2 linked regions of the Halorhodospira halophila SL1 genome follow. The protein of the gene in region 1 binds, or shares a complex with, the protein of each later gene. Links are inferred from orthologs where the notes say so. Each region holds a gene or a part of one and is shown in the gene's direction. Other genes may lie near its edges. The genes, in order: secA and secY.

The links.
Region 2: the proteins of secA (region 1) and secY are in contact, whole or in part, in a crystal structure (PDB 3DIN), measured with the Thermotoga maritima proteins. The link is inferred for Halorhodospira halophila SL1 from one-to-one orthologs. Residues at the interface, in WP_004082002.1 of Thermotoga maritima: Glu261, Ala262, Arg263, Lys300, Ala301, Arg302, Thr303, Ile304, Ile305, Leu323, Tyr324, Asp325, Pro326, Val329, Ser330, Tyr333, Ile336, Lys340, Phe345, Val349, Glu363, Phe364, Tyr374, Ser375, Gly376, Gly377, Glu393, Ile395, Thr482, Ser483; in WP_004081795.1 of Thermotoga maritima: Glu108, Gly109, Glu110, Glu111, Ala236, Glu237, Arg238, Arg239, Ile240, Thr241, Ile242, Gln243, Tyr244, Ala245, Arg246, Arg247, Val248, Thr249, Gly250, Arg251, Arg252, Val253, Tyr254, Gly256, Ala257, Ser258, Thr259, Tyr260, Leu261, Pro262.

Annotation. Positions count from the first base shown.
Region 1 is NC_008789.1:2,227,576-2,233,300, reverse strand. What follows is about bases 163-3,481. They hold secA (preprotein translocase subunit SecA), read left to right. Parts: upstream 163-479; coding sequence 480-3,281; downstream 3,282-3,481. Other genes in these bases: argJ (bifunctional glutamate N-acetyltransferase/amino-acid acetyltransferase ArgJ), read left to right, coding at 3,283-3,481; HHAL_RS10245 (DciA family protein), read right to left, coding at 163-331. Outside these bases: more of HHAL_RS10245, read right to left, coding at 1-162; more of argJ, read left to right, coding at 3,482-4,485; HHAL_RS10230 (Nudix family hydrolase), read left to right, coding at 4,497-5,465; cell division protein ZapD, read right to left, coding at 5,477-5,725. UniProt on the Escherichia coli protein: Required for protein export, interacts with the SecYEG preprotein conducting channel.
Region 2 is NC_008789.1:915,673-924,087, reverse strand. The notes cover bases 4,894-7,704. They hold secY (preprotein translocase subunit SecY), read left to right. Parts: upstream 4,894-5,552; coding sequence 5,553-6,857; downstream 6,858-7,704. Other genes in these bases: rpsK (30S ribosomal protein S11), read left to right, coding at 7,580-7,704; rpsM (30S ribosomal protein S13), read left to right, coding at 7,149-7,508; rpmJ (50S ribosomal protein L36), read left to right, coding at 6,965-7,078; rplO (50S ribosomal protein L15), read left to right, coding at 5,072-5,512; rpmD (50S ribosomal protein L30), read left to right, coding at 4,894-5,071. In the rest of the region: rpsC (30S ribosomal protein S3), read left to right, coding at 1-509; rplP (50S ribosomal protein L16), read left to right, coding at 531-944; rpmC (50S ribosomal protein L29), read left to right, coding at 944-1,147; rpsQ (30S ribosomal protein S17), read left to right, coding at 1,144-1,404; rplN (50S ribosomal protein L14), read left to right, coding at 1,460-1,828; rplX (50S ribosomal protein L24), read left to right, coding at 1,840-2,157; rplE (50S ribosomal protein L5), read left to right, coding at 2,168-2,707; rpsN (30S ribosomal protein S14), read left to right, coding at 2,728-3,033; rpsH (30S ribosomal protein S8), read left to right, coding at 3,045-3,440; rplF (50S ribosomal protein L6), read left to right, coding at 3,456-3,989; rplR (50S ribosomal protein L18), read left to right, coding at 4,005-4,358; rpsE (30S ribosomal protein S5), read left to right, coding at 4,377-4,880; more of rpmD, read left to right, coding at 4,883-4,893; more of rpsK, read left to right, coding at 7,705-7,975; rpsD (30S ribosomal protein S4), read left to right, coding at 7,992-8,415. UniProt on the Escherichia coli protein: The central subunit of the protein translocation channel SecYEG. Consists of two halves formed by TMs 1-5 and 6-10.

The DNA of each region.
Region 1 (5,725 bases):
CGCGGACGGTCACCCGGCGGGGCCGCTGCCCCGAGATCGCCTCCGCGGCATCCTGGAGCTGGCGCGATAGGTAGCGGAGCCGCGTCCCCCAGCCGCTGCCATCGGCGATCACCACCATCTCTTCCTCGTCCAGGCGGGCCAGTCGCCAGTGGCCGCGTGTCTCCGCCGGCAGGTTGCGCTGTAGCCGCCGGCTGAGCCGCTCCAGGCCGCGGGCGTGGTCGATAACCGCGCGCAGCGGACCGGGGCGCTGCGCCAGGCGCGGGGCGATCCGGTGCAGTTTGCCTTCGCGGCGCGGCGGCCGGGCCGGGTTGAAGCGTTTCGGGTCGGTCATGCGGGTCAGTCTCCGGCCCCGTGGGTACGGATGCAAGGGGCCGCTGGACACCCCCGAGGCCCGATCGGCGCCCGACGCCTTACCCTCCAGCGCCGATTATCTGTATCCTGTTGGACTTGACTTCGCCGGAAATCTGTAATGAGTGCCCATGTTTTCAGCCATCGCCAAACGCGTCTTCGGAACCCGTAACGATCGTGCGCTGAAGCGTCTGCGCAAGCGGATCGAGGCCATCAACGCGCACGAGCCGGAGCTGCAGAAGCTCTCCGACGAGCAGCTCCAGGCCAAGACCGATGCGTTCAAGGCGCGGCTCGCGCAGGGCGAAACCCTCGACGACCTGCTCGAGGAGGCGTTCGCGGTGGTGCGCGAGGCTTCACGGCGGGTGTTGGGACTGCGCCACTTCGATGTCCAGCTGCTCGGCGCGATGGTCCTGCACGACGGCAACATCTCCGAGATGAAGACCGGTGAGGGGAAGACTCTGGTGGCCACCCTGGCGGTCTACCTCAATGCCCTGACCGGTCGCGGTGTCCATGTGGTGACCGTCAACGACTACCTGGCCCGGCGCGACGCCGAGTGGATGGGCCGGCTGTACCGCTTCCTGGGCATGGAGGTGGGTGTGGTGGTGCCGCGCCAGCCCCGCGAGGAGAAGGTCGCCGCCTACCAGGCCGACATCACCTACGGCACCAACAACGAGTTCGGCTTCGACTATCTGCGCGACAACATGGCCTTCCGCAAGGAGGACAAGGTCCAGCGGGACCTGTACTACGCGCTGGTCGACGAGGTCGACTCCATCCTCATCGACGAGGCCCGCACCCCGCTGATCATCTCGGGCCCGGCGGAGCAGGCCGGCGAGCTCTACGAGGCCATGTCCCGCCTGGTGCCCCGCCTGCAGGCGCAGAAGCCCGAGGAGCGCCCCGAGGAGAACCCGGAACTGGGGCCGGGGGATTACTACGTCGATGAGAAGGCTCGCCAGGTCTACCTCACCGAGGGCGGGCACGACCGGGCCGAGGAGCTCCTGCGCGAAGAGGGGCTGATCGGGGAGAACGACTCCCTCTACGACGCTCGCAACATCAACGTGGTCCACCACCTGAACGCGGCGCTGCGGGCCCACACCCTCTACGAGCGCGATGTCCACTACCTGATCCGCGACAACCAGGTGGTCATCGTCGACGAGTTCACCGGCCGCGCCATGCCCGGCCGGCGCTGGTCCGAGGGGTTGCACCAGGCGGTGGAGGCCAAGGAGGGGCTGCCCATCCAGGCCGAGAACCAGACCCTGGCCTCGATCACCTTCCAGAACTACTTCCGCCTCTATGACAAGCTCGCCGGCATGACCGGTACCGCGGATACTGAGGCCTTCGAGTTCCAGCACATCTACGGGCTGGAGGTGCTCTCCATCCCCACCCACCGGCCGATGGTCCGCGACGACGCCCACGATCTGGTCTATCGGACGGCGGACGAGAAGTACGAGGCGATCATCGCCGACATCCGCGACTGCGTGCAGCGCGACCAGCCGGTGCTGGTGGGCACCACCTCCATCGAGGCCTCGGAGCGCCTCTCCAAGGCACTGAAGGACGCCGGCGTGGAGCACAACGTGCTCAACGCCAAGCACAACGAGAGTGAGGCGCAGATCATCGCCGATGCCGGCCGTCCGGGTACCGTCACCATCGCCACCAACATGGCAGGCCGCGGGACGGACATCGTTCTCGGCGGCAACCTGGACCAGGAGCTGGCCGAGCTCGGCGAGGACCCGGATCCCGCCGAGGTCGAGCGGCGCAAGGCCGAGTGGCAGGACCGCCACGACCGGGTGGTCAACGCCGGCGGTCTGCACGTTATCGGCACCGAGCGCCACGAGTCGCGGCGCATCGACAACCAGCTGCGCGGGCGTTCCGGCCGCCAGGGCGACCCGGGCTCGTCGCGTTTCTACCTGTCGCTGGAGGACTCGCTGCTGCGCATCTTCGCCTCCGAGCGCATGTCCGGGATGCTCGAGAAGCTCGGCATGCAGCACGGTGAGGCCATCGAGTCGGGCATGGTTTCGCGGGTGATCGAGAACGCCCAGCGCAAGGTCGAGGCGCACAACTTCGACATGCGCAAGCACCTGCTGGAGTTCGACGACGTCGCCAATGACCAGCGCAAGGTCGTCTACGAGCAGCGCAACGAGCTCCTCGAAGCCGACGATGTCGCCGAGACCGTCGATGCCATCCGCCAGGACGTGGTGGAGAAGGTCATCTCCGAGCACATCCCGCCCGGGTCCATCGACGAGCAGTGGGACGTCCCCGGCCTGGAGCGCACCCTTAAGGAAGAGTTCGGCCAGGAGCTTCCCATCCAGCGCTGGCTCGACGATGAGGACGATCTCCACGAGGAGACCCTGCGCGAGCGCATCCAGGGCGAGATCGAAAAGGCCTACCGGGCCAAGGAGGCCGAGGCCGGTGCCAGTGTGGTGCGTCACTTCGAGAAGGCGGTGATGCTCCAGGTCCTGGACAAGCACTGGAAGGAGCACCTGGCCGCCATGGATTACCTGCGACAGGGGGTGGGGCTGCGCGGCTACGCCCAGCGCAACCCGAAGCAGGAGTTCAAGAAGGACGCCTTCGCCATGTTCCAGGAGATGCTCGAGGGCCTGAAGCGGGACGCCGTCGGCGTGCTGCTGCGCGTCCAGGTTCGTGCCGAGGAGGACGTGGAGGCCGTCGAGGAGCAGCGTCGCCAGGAGGCGGAGCGCATGCAGATGCGCCACGCCGCACCGGCCTCCGCCGCGGCGGGGGCTGTCGCAGCGGGTAGTGGTGCCGCCGGGGCAGCCGCAGCCGAGGGGGACAGCGCGCCGACCGGCGGGGCCCAGCAGCAGTCCGCCGGTGGCCGAGGGCAGGAGACGGTGGCCCGGGAAGGCCCGAAGGTCGGGCGCAACGAGTCGTGCCCCTGCGGCTCCGGCAAGAAGTACAAGCACTGCTGCGGGAAGCTCTAAGATGTCGGGCGAGGAAGCCGTGATCCATCCGGTGCCGGGGTTCCGGCTCGGTACCGTGAGTGCCGGCATCCGCAAGCCGGGGCGGCCTGATCTGGTGGTCATGGCCTTGCCCCCGGAAGGGCGCGCGGCGGGGGTGTTCACCCGCAATCGCTTCCGCGCCGCTCCGGTCCGCATCGCCGAGCGCCACCTGGCTGCGACCGCGCCGCGTTACCTGCTGGTCAATACCGGCTTCGCCAACGCCGGGACCGGCGAGCGCGGCGAGGCCGACGCCCTGGCCTGCTGCCAGGCCCTGGCTGATCAGGCCGGGTGCGTGCTCGAGGCGGTGGTGCCCTTCTCCACCGGCGTGATCGGTGAGCCCCTCCCCGTCGAGCGCGTCACCGCCGGGATCCCCGGGGCCCTGGACGCGCTGGACGAGAACGGCTGGCAGGCCGCCGCGGCGGGGATCCAGACCACCGACACCCGCGACAAGATCGCTAGCTACCAGGTCGACCTCGCCGGCGGGACCTGCACGGTGACCGGGATCGCCAAGGGGGCGGGGATGATCCGCCCGGACATGGCCACCATGCTGGCCTTCGTGGCCACCGACGCCGATCTCTCCGACGCCGCCCTGGATGCCTCTCTGCGCCGTGCCACCGAGCGCTCCTTCAACCGCGTAACGGTGGACGGCGACACCTCCACCAACGACGCCTGTCTGCTGGCCGCCACCGGTCGCGGCCCGCGGGTGCCCGATCACGGCGGCGACTTCGAGCGCTTCCAGGCGGCCGTCGAGGCGGTCTGCATTGACCTGGCGCGGGCCATCGCCGCCGACGGGGAGGGGGCGACGCGGCTGGTGGATGTGGTCGTCGAGGGGGCGCGGGACACCGCCGAGGCGGAGCGGGTGGCGTTCACCGTGGCGGAGTCGCCGCTGGTCAAGACGGCGCTGGCCGCCGCCGACCCCAACTGGGGGCGGATCCTGGCCGCCGTGGGGCGCGCCGGCCTGGACGACCTCGACGTTGATGCCGTGGCGCTCACCATCGGCGATCAGGTGGTTGCCGAGCACGGCGGCGCCGCGGCGGGCTACGACGAAGCGGCCGCCGCGGCGCACCTCTCCGGCTCCGAGGTGAGGCTCGGCATCGAGCTCGGCCGCGGGCCGGCAGCGGCCACCGTGTGGACCTGCGACTTCACGGCGGAGTACGTCCGCATCAACGCCGAGTATCGAACCTGAGCGAGGCCCCGGTGCATACGGCATCGCCCGCCGCGCCGATCCACGTGGCCGCCGCCGTGGTCCGCGGCGAAGACCAGCGCGTACTGGTCCAGTGCCGGCCGGATCACCTCGATCACGGCGGTCTGTGGGAGTTCCCCGGGGGCAAGATTGAGCCCGGTGAGTCGGTCGCCGACGCCTTGGTCCGCGAGCTGGACGAGGAGCTGGGTATCCGTGTCCGTCCGGGGGCGCTGCGCATCCGCGTGCCGTGGGACTACGGCCACCGGCGCGTGGTGCTCCACGTCCTCGATGTGAACGAGTGGACGGGGCGTCCCATCGGCCGCGAGGGCCAGGCGGTGGACTGGCTCACCCCCGAGGCGATGGCCGAGCGGGCCTGGCCCGCCGCCAACTGGCCGATCATCCGTTCGCTGCAGCTCCCCGACCGGTATCTGATCACCCCCGTGGAGCCAGCGGATGCCGATGCCTGGCTGGCCCGACTGGATGCGGCCCTGGCGCGCGGTGTGCGCCTGGTTCAGCTGCGTCGCCCAGATCTCGACGTGGAGGCCTGGGTGCGTCTGGGGCGCGCCCTGCGCCGGCGCTGTGACGCCCACGGTGCGTGGCTGCTAGCCAACGGACCGGCGGAACAGGCCCGGGCGGTGGGCGCCGACGGGGTGCACTGGAGCAGTCGCGTGCTGGCCGAGGGGCCGCAACGCCCGGGGTGGGCGCGGTGGGTGGGCGCTTCTTGCCACAACGGCGACGAGCTGGAGCGCGCCGCCGCCTGCGGGGCCGATTTCGCGCTGTTGTCACCGGTGCAGTGGACGGCCAGCCATCCGGAACAGAGCGGCATGGGGTGGGAGCGTTTCGCCGCCTGGGTGGCCGGGGCGCGCCTGCCGGTCTACGCCCTCGGCGGCGTGGGCCCGGCGGATATCCACCGGGCTCGGGCCTGCGGCGGGCAGGGAGTGGCGGCTATCCGCGGCCTGCTGGCGGAGGCGGGCCGCCGATAGCGGTCGCGGTTTTACAGCGTGCAGCGGGCCAGCCGGAACGACACGTCGGCCCCCACGGGCTCCGGGCGGCTGCGGGTGTCGGGCTGGCGCAGGAAGCGGATGGTGACCAGGTGGCGGTTGCCGCTGATCTCGGGGATGACGCCGTTCTCCATGGGGGCCTGGAGGCGCAGCATCTGGGTGACCCGGCTGTCGTAGGGGGTCCGCTGCTGCCAGGAGCCGCCTTCGGCCACCTCGTCGGCGAAGGCCCCGGCGTCCCGCTG
Region 2 (8,415 bases), 1.3 Mb from region 1 along the record:
CGGCGAAGAACGCCCTGGTCACGATCCACACCGCCCGCCCGGGCATCGTGATCGGCAAGAAGGGTGAAGACATCGATCGGCTTCGCGGTGAGGTGGCGGCCCGGATGGGGGTGCCGGTACACATCAACATCGAGGAGATCCGCAAGCCGGAGGCCGACAGCAAGCTCGTGGCGGAAAGCATTGCCGGGCAGCTGGAGCGGCGTGTGATGTTCCGGCGGGCCCTGAAGCGGGCCGTCGGCAACGCCCAGCGCGTCGGTGCCCAGGGGATCAAGGTGCAGGTCTCGGGCCGGCTTAACGGCTCGGAGATCGCCCGGACCGAGTGGTATCGCGAGGGCCGCGTGCCGCTGCACACCCTGCGTGCGGACATCGACTACGGCTTCGCCGAGGCGAAGACCACGTACGGTGTGATCGGTGTGAAGGTCTGGATCTTCAAGGGCGAGATCATCGACACCGAAAACGAAGGGGCCCCCGCCGAGCGCGTCAAGCGCGCCGCGGCTGCCCAGGGCTGAGCGGACGGGAGCGCGTAAGCGATGTTACAGCCGAAACGGACCAAGTACCGCAAGAAGCAAAAGGGCCGCTGCTCGGGCCTCGCGACCCGCGGTGATCGCGTGAGCTTCGGCGAGTTCGGCCTCAAGGCAACCACCCGCGGGCCGATCACCTCGCGGCAGATCGAGGCGGCGCGGCGTGCCATCAACCGCTACATCCGCCGGGGCGGCAAGATCTGGATCCGGGTCTTCCCGGATAAGCCGGTCACCGAGAAGCCGCTCGAGGTCCGGATGGGTAAGGGCAAGGGCAACGTGGACCACTGGTGTGAGCCGATCGCGCCCGGGCGCGTCCTCTACGAGCTGGAAGGTGTGTCCGAGGAAGTCGCCCGCGAGGCCTTCCGGCGCGCGGCGGCCAAGCTGCCGGTGAAGACCACCTTCGTGAACCGGACGGTGATGTGATGAAGGCGAGCGAGCTGCGCGAAAAGAAGACCGAAGAACTCGAGAACGAGCTGCTCGAGCGCCGCAAGGAACAGTTCAATCTGCGGATGCAGAAGGCCAGCGGTCAGCTGGCCCGGACCGATCAGCTCGGCAAGGTGCGCCGCGATGTCGCGCGCATCAAGACCGTGCTCAACGAGCGTAAGCGTGCGGAGCGGCAGGCATGAGCGAAGAGAAGAACACCCGCACCGTCAACGGGCGCGTGGTCAGCAGCAAGATGGACAAGACCCTCACCGTGCTGGTCGAGCGCCGCGTGAAGCACCCGCTGTACGGCAAGTTCATCCGGCGGTCGACCAAGCTCCACGCCCACGACGAGGGTAACGAAGGGCGCGAGGGCGACTGGGTCTCCATCCAGGAGTGCCGTCCGCTGTCGAAGAACAAGACCTGGCGGCTGGTGAAGGTGCTGGAGCGGGCCGCGAGCTAAGCACGCGGAAGTGCCCCGCAAGGGGGCGAGCAAGAACAAGAGCGGGTGAAGCGTCATGATCCAGATGGAAAGCCTCCTCAAAGCGGCCGACAACAGCGGCGCCCGGCAGGTGCAGTGCATCAAGGTGCTGGGCGGCTCCAAGCGCCGCTATGCGGGGATTGGTGATATCGTCAAGGTCAGCGTCAAGGACGCGATCCCGCGGGGGCGCGTCAAGAAGGGCGAGGTCTACAACGCTGTAGTCGTCCGCAGCAAGCGGGGCGTGCGCCGGGCCGACGGGTCGCAGATCCGTTTCGACGGGAACGCGGCGGTGCTGCTGAACAACAACCTGCAGCCGATCGGCACGCGTGTCTTTGGCCCCGTGACCCGTGAGCTGCGCAACGAGCGCTTCATGCGGATCATTTCCCTGGCGCCCGAAGTACTGTAGGCGAGGTCATCATGCGCAAGATTCGTACGGGCGACGAGGTTATCGTCATCGCCGGAAAGGACAAGGGGCGTCGTGGCCGGGTCTCCCGGGTCATCCCCGAGAAGGACCGTGTGATCGTGGACAACGTGAACATGGTCAAGCGGCATACGCGCGGGAACCCGATGCAGGGCACCACCGGCGGGATTATCGAGAAAGAGGCACCGATCCACATCTCGAATGTGGCGATCTACAACCCCGAGACGGAGAAAGCCGACCGCGTCGGCGTCCGCCAGGAGGGGGATCGTAAGGTGCGTTATTTCAAGTCGAACCAGCAGCTGATTGACGCCTGAGGGGGCTGGAATGGCGACGTTGCGAAAGGTTTATCGGGAAGAGGTCACCCCGGCCCTCAAAGAGCGCTTCGGGTACCAGAACGTCATGCAGGTGCCCCAGCTGCAGAAGATCGTCATCAACATGGGTCTGGGTGAGGCCACCAAGGACAAGAAGATCCTGGAGGCCGCGCAGGAGGATCTGGCCAAGATCGCCGGGCAGAAGCCAGTGGTGACCCGCGCTCGCAAGTCGGTGGCCGGGTTCAAGATCCGTGAGGGCTGGCCAATCGGCTGCAAGGTGACGCTGCGCCGCGATCGGATGTACGAGTTCCTCGAGCGCTTCATCCACGTGGCCTCCCCGCGGGTCCGCGACTTCCGTGGGTTCTCGCCGCGGTCGTTCGACGGGCGGGGCAACTACAACCTCGGTATCCGGGAGCAACTGATCTTCCCGGAGATCGACTACGACGAAATCGATCGGGTGCGCGGCATGGACATCACCGTGTCCACCACCGCTCGCACCGACGCGGAAGGGAAGGCCCTGCTCGAAGGGTTCGGCTTTCCCTTCCGGACCTGACGTCCAGAGGAGCAGCGCAGATGGCCAAGAACTCCATGGTTGAGCGCGACCGAAAGCGCCGCAAGCTGGCCCAGAAGTACTCCGCCAAGCGCGAGCGGCTCAAGGCGATTATCGAAAGCCCTGAGTCGAGCGTCGAGGAGCGCTTCGAAGCGCAGCTCAAGCTACAGCAGATCCCGCGCAACGCCAGCCCCGTGCGCCAGCGCAACCGCTGCGCCAAGTCGGGCCGGCCGCGGGGGTACTATCGCAAGTTCGGGCTGGCCCGTAATGAGCTGCGTCGGGCGGCCATGAACGGCGAGATCCCGGGCCTGACCCTCTCGAGCTGGTAAGGGGATAGACGATGAGCATGACCGATCCCATTGCCGACATGCTGACCCGGGTACGGAACGCGCACCACGCCGAGAAGGCGGACGTGCGTATGCCGTCCTCGAAGCTCAAGCGGGCGATTGCCGCCGTCCTCCAGGAGGAGGGCTACATCGAGGGTTACCGCGAGGTCGGGGAAGAGAAGAAGCCGGTCCTGGAGGTCACGCTCCGGTACCACGAGGGTCAGCCGGCAATCCGCGAAATCCAGCGTTACAGCCGGCCGGGTCTGCGGGTTTACCGCGGTCGTGACGAGCTGCCGCGCGTGCGCAACGGGCTGGGCACCGCCATCATCTCCACGTCCAAGGGCGTGATGAGCGATGGCCAGGCCCGCGCGCAGGGGCACGGTGGCGAGGTACTCTGCTGGGTCTTCTAGACAGGACGGGCAATCATGTCGAGAGTCGCAAAGGCACCCGTGGAGGTCCCCTCCGGCGTTGAGGTGACGCTCCAGGGCAACGACATTCAGGTCAAGGGCCCCAAGGGCCAGATGGCGTGGAGCTGCCACCGCCTGGTTTCGCTGAACCAGGAAGAAGGCACGCTCACCTTCGAGCCCCGGCAGCAGAGCACCCGTGCGGTGGCGCTGACCGGTACCACGCGGGCCTTGGTGCAGAACATGGTCACCGGCGTCAGCGAGGGCTTCGAGCGCCGCCTCGAGCTCAAGGGCGTCGGCTACCGCGCGCAGGTCCAGGGCAGCACCCTGAACCTGACGCTCGGTTTCTCGCACCCGGTGCACTACGAGATCCCGGAGGGCGTCACGATCGAGTGCCCCTCGCAGACGGAGGTCGTGGTCAAGGGCGCCGACAAGCAGCAGGTTGGCCAGGTGGCCGCCCAGATTCGCGGGTACCGTCCGCCGGAGCCCTACAAGGGCAAGGGCGTGCGCTACGCCGACGAGCGGGTGGTCCTCAAAGAAGCCAAGAAGAAGTAGGCGGTGGGGACGAAGATGGACAAGAAGACAGCACGCATGCGGCGCGCGCGCAAGAGCCGCGGGCGCATCCGCGACGTCGGTGCCTACCGGCTCTCGGTCCACCGCACGCCGCGCCACATCTACGCACAGGTGCAGCAGCCGGACGGCGCCACCACGCTGGCCGCGGCCTCGACGGTGGAGCCCGCCCTGCGTCAGCGCAGCGAGGGGACCGGCAACGTCAGCGCCGCCCAAGAGGTCGGCCGGCTGATCGCCGAGCGCGCCAAGGCGGCCGGTATCGAGCAGGTGGCATTCGACCGTGGCGGCTACCAGTATCACGGCCGTGTGCAGGCGTTGGCCGAGGCCGCGCGCGAAGCCGGACTGAAGTTCTAGGTTAGGGGCTAAGAAGCTATGGCGAACGGTGAACAAACCGGCGCGGACGGGCTCCGCGAGAAGCTGATCACGATCAACCGCGTGGCCAAGGTGGTCCAGGGTGGCCGCCAGTTCGGCTTCACCGCGCTGACCGTGGTCGGCGACGGCGAGGGGCGAGTCGGGTTCGGTTACGGCAAGGCCCGCGAGGTACCCGCAGCGATCCAGAAGGCGATGGAGCGGGCGCGCGGCGGGATGCGCACCGTGCCGCTGGATGGCCCGACTCTGCGCTACCCGGTGACCCATTTCCACGGGTCGAGCAAGGTCTTCATGAAGCCGGCCTCGCCGGGTACCGGCATCATCGCCGGCGGCGCCATGCGCGCGGTCTTCGAGGTGCTCGGCGTGCAGGACGTGCTGGCCAAGTCGGTGGGCTCGCGCAACCCGATCAACGTGGTGCGCGCGACGGTCGACGGGCTGGCCTCGATGGACTCCCCGGAGGCCGTTGCGGCCCGGCGGGGCAAGAGTGTCGAAGAGATTACGGGCTGATCATGGCTAATCAGAAGAAGCTCCAGGTAACGCTGCGGCGCAGCGTCCACGGCCGGCTGCAGAAGCACCGTCAGTGTGTGCGCGGGCTGGGCCTGCGCCGGATGCACCAGACCGTCCTGGTCGACGACACCCCGGAGAATCGCGGGATGATCCGGAAGGTGTCTTATATGCTGGAAGTTCAGGAGGCGTAAATGCGGCTCAATCAACTGTCGCCGAGCGCGGGTAGCCGGCCGGACGCCAAGCGCGCCGGGCGCGGTGCGGGCAGCGGCCTGGGCAAGACCGCCGGGCGCGGCCACAAGGGGCAGCACAGCCGTTCCGGCGGCTTCCATAAGGTCGGCTTCGAAGGCGGCCAGATGCCGTTGCAGCGCCGGGTGCCGAAGTACGGCTTCAGCTCCCAGAAGGGGCTGCGCACCGCGGAGGTCCGCCTCCATGAGATCGCCCGCGTCGACGGCGACACGGTGGACTTGGCGGCCCTTCACAAGGCTGGTGTTGTGCGCAAGAACATGCGCTACGTGAAGGTCATTGCCTCGGGGACCATCGATCGCGCCGTGAGCGTGCGCGGGGTCAAGGTGACCCAGGGCGCCCGCAAGGCGATCGAGGCGGCCGGCGGCCAAGTCGTCGAGGAGGGTTAAGTTGGGACGTCCAGGTGGTGCTGCAGGAGCCCTCGGTGGGATGGGACGTCTCACCGAGGTTCGCCAGCGTCTGCTCTTCGTACTGCTCGCGCTGATCATCTATCGGATCGGTACCCACATCACCATCCCGGGTATCGACCCCGCTGCGCTCGAGCAGATGGTCGACCAGCAACGCGGCACCATCCTGGAGATGTTCAACATGTTCGCCGGCGGGGCGCTGGAGCGGCTGTCCATCTTCGCCCTCGGCGTCATGCCCTACATCTCGGCGGCGATCATCATGCAGCTGCTTACGGCGGTGGTGCCGTCGCTCGAGCGGCTCAAGAAGGAGGGCGAGGCCGGCCGGCGCAAGATCACGCAGTACACGCGTTACGGCACCCTCGGCCTGGCCACCTTCCAGGGTATCGGCATCAGCATCGCGTTGCAGGGGCAGGGCGTGGCCGCCATGCCCGGGCCGGCGTTCGTGTTCATCTCCACGGTGACGCTGGCCACCGGCGTGATCTTCCTGATGTGGCTCGGTGAGCAGATCACCGAGCGAGGCATCGGCAACGGCATCTCGATCATTATCTTCGCCGGCATCGTCGCCGGGCTGCCGGGCGCCCTCGGCGGCACGCTGGAGCTGCAGCGTACCGGTGAGCTGGGCACCGCGACGATCCTGCTGCTGCTCATGATGGCCGCGGCGGTCACCGCCTTCATCGTCTTCGTCGAGCGGGGACAGCGGCGGATCACCGTGCAGTACGCCAAGCGCCAGCAGGGGCGCAAGATGTATGCGGCGCAGCAGAGCCACCTGCCGCTGAAGCTCAACATGGCCGGCGTGATCCCGCCGATCTTCGCCTCCAGCATCATCCTCTTCCCGGCGACGGTCGGGCAGTGGTTCGGCGATGCCGAGGGGCTGGGCTTCATCGGCGACATCGCCGCGACGCTGTCGCCGGGCCAGCCGGTCTACGTGGCCCTGTATGCCGCGGCGATCATCTTCTTCTGCTTCTTCTACACGGCGCTGGTGTTCAACTCGCGGGACACCGCCGACAACCTGAAGAAGTCCGGGGCGTTCATCCCGGGGATCCGTCCCGGTGAGCAGACGTCCCGCTACATCGATCAGGTGCAGAGCCGGCTGACGTTCGTCGGCGCGCTGTACATCACGGCCGTCTGTCTGATGCCGGAGTTCCTGATCCTGTACTGGAACGTGCCGTTCTACTTCGGCGGCACCTCGCTGTTGATCAGCGTCATTGTGGTCATGGACTTCATGGCGCAGCTGCAGTCGCACTTGGTCTCGCACCAGTACGAGCCGCTGATGAAGAAGGCCAATCTCAAGGGGCACACCCGGCCTGGCGGCGGGATGCTGCGCTGAATCGATAAAACTGGCTGCGGGGTGGCACCCAGGCGCGTGGACTGGTATCCTTTCGCGCCTTTGGGTCGCCCGTGAGCGGCCGCGCTCGGATTATTGGAGAGACGACGATGAAAGTCAGGGCATCGGTCAAGCGGGTTTGCCGCAACTGCAAAATCGTGAAGCGGCGCGGGACCGTGCGGGTGATCTGCACGGAGGCCCGGCACAAACAGCGCCAGGGCTGATCTCGGGCCGGATAGCACCGGCGGATCGACCCGGCACCCAACAAGCGCGAATCACGGGAGAGTTGGCCCCATGGCCCGAATCGCAGGAATCAACATACCGACACACAAGCATGCGTGGGTCGCGCTGACCTCGATCTACGGGATCGGCCGCACGCGTGCACTGAGCATCTGCAACGCGGCCGGCGTGCCGCACGACCGACGCGTCCGCGACCTCAACGACGCCGAGGTCGAGGCGCTGCGGCAGGAAGTTGGCAACTACGTCATCGAGGGCGACCTGCGTCGCTCGGTCGCGATGGACATCAAGCGCCTGATGGACCTCGGCTGCTACCGAGGCATGCGGCATCGCCGCGGCCTGCCGGTACGCGGGCAACAGACGCAGACCAACGCGCGTACGCGCAAGGGTCCGCGTCGGGGCCCCGCCAGCCGCTGATCGGGTAGGCAACATTCAACGCGTGGGCCGGATCGGCACCGCGTTCGGAGCGAACACGGGAACAGAGACCTATGGCGAAGGCATCCAGCCGCGGTGGCGGCAAGAAGAAAGTCAAGCGCACAGTCAGTGATGGTGTCGCGCACATCAACGCGACCTTCAACAACACGCTGATCACCATCACCGACCGGCAGGGCAACGCGTTGTCCTGGGCGAGCGCCGGCGGCAGCGGCTTCAAGGGGTCGCGCAAGAGCACGCCCTTCGCTGCCCAGGTGGCGTCGGAGACCGCCGCGCGCGCTGCGCAGGATTACGGTCTCAAGAACGTCGAGGTGCGCGTCAAGGGCCCCGGCCCCGGGCGTGAGTCCGCCGTGCGTGCGCTCAACGCGGTCGGGTACCGGATCACCAACATTTCCGACGTCTCGCCCATCCCGCACAACGGTTGCCGGCCGCCCAAGAAGCGGCGGGTCTGAGGAGGAAGCGCTCGCCATGGCGAAGTATATTGGTCCCAAGTGCAAACTGGCGCGCCGCGAGAAAACCGACCTGTTCCTGAAGAGCGGCGTCCGGTCGATCGACACCAAGTGCAAGCTCGAGCAGCCCCCGGGGCAGCACGGGCAGCGCCGCGGCGGCCGCATGTCCGACTACGGCCTGCAGCTGCGCGAGAAGCAGAAGGTGCGCCGCATGTACGGCATCATGGAGCGGCAGTTCCGTAATTACTACAAGGAAGCCGCCCGCCGTAAGGCCGCCACCGGCACCGCGCTGCTGCAGCTGCTCGAGAGCCGCCTGGATAACGTCTGCTACCGGATGGGCTTTGGCAGCACCCGCGCCGAGGCACGGCAGCTGGTCAATCACCGCGGCGTCCTGGTCAACGGCCGGGTGGTGAACATCCCGTCGTACCAGGTGCAGCCGGGCG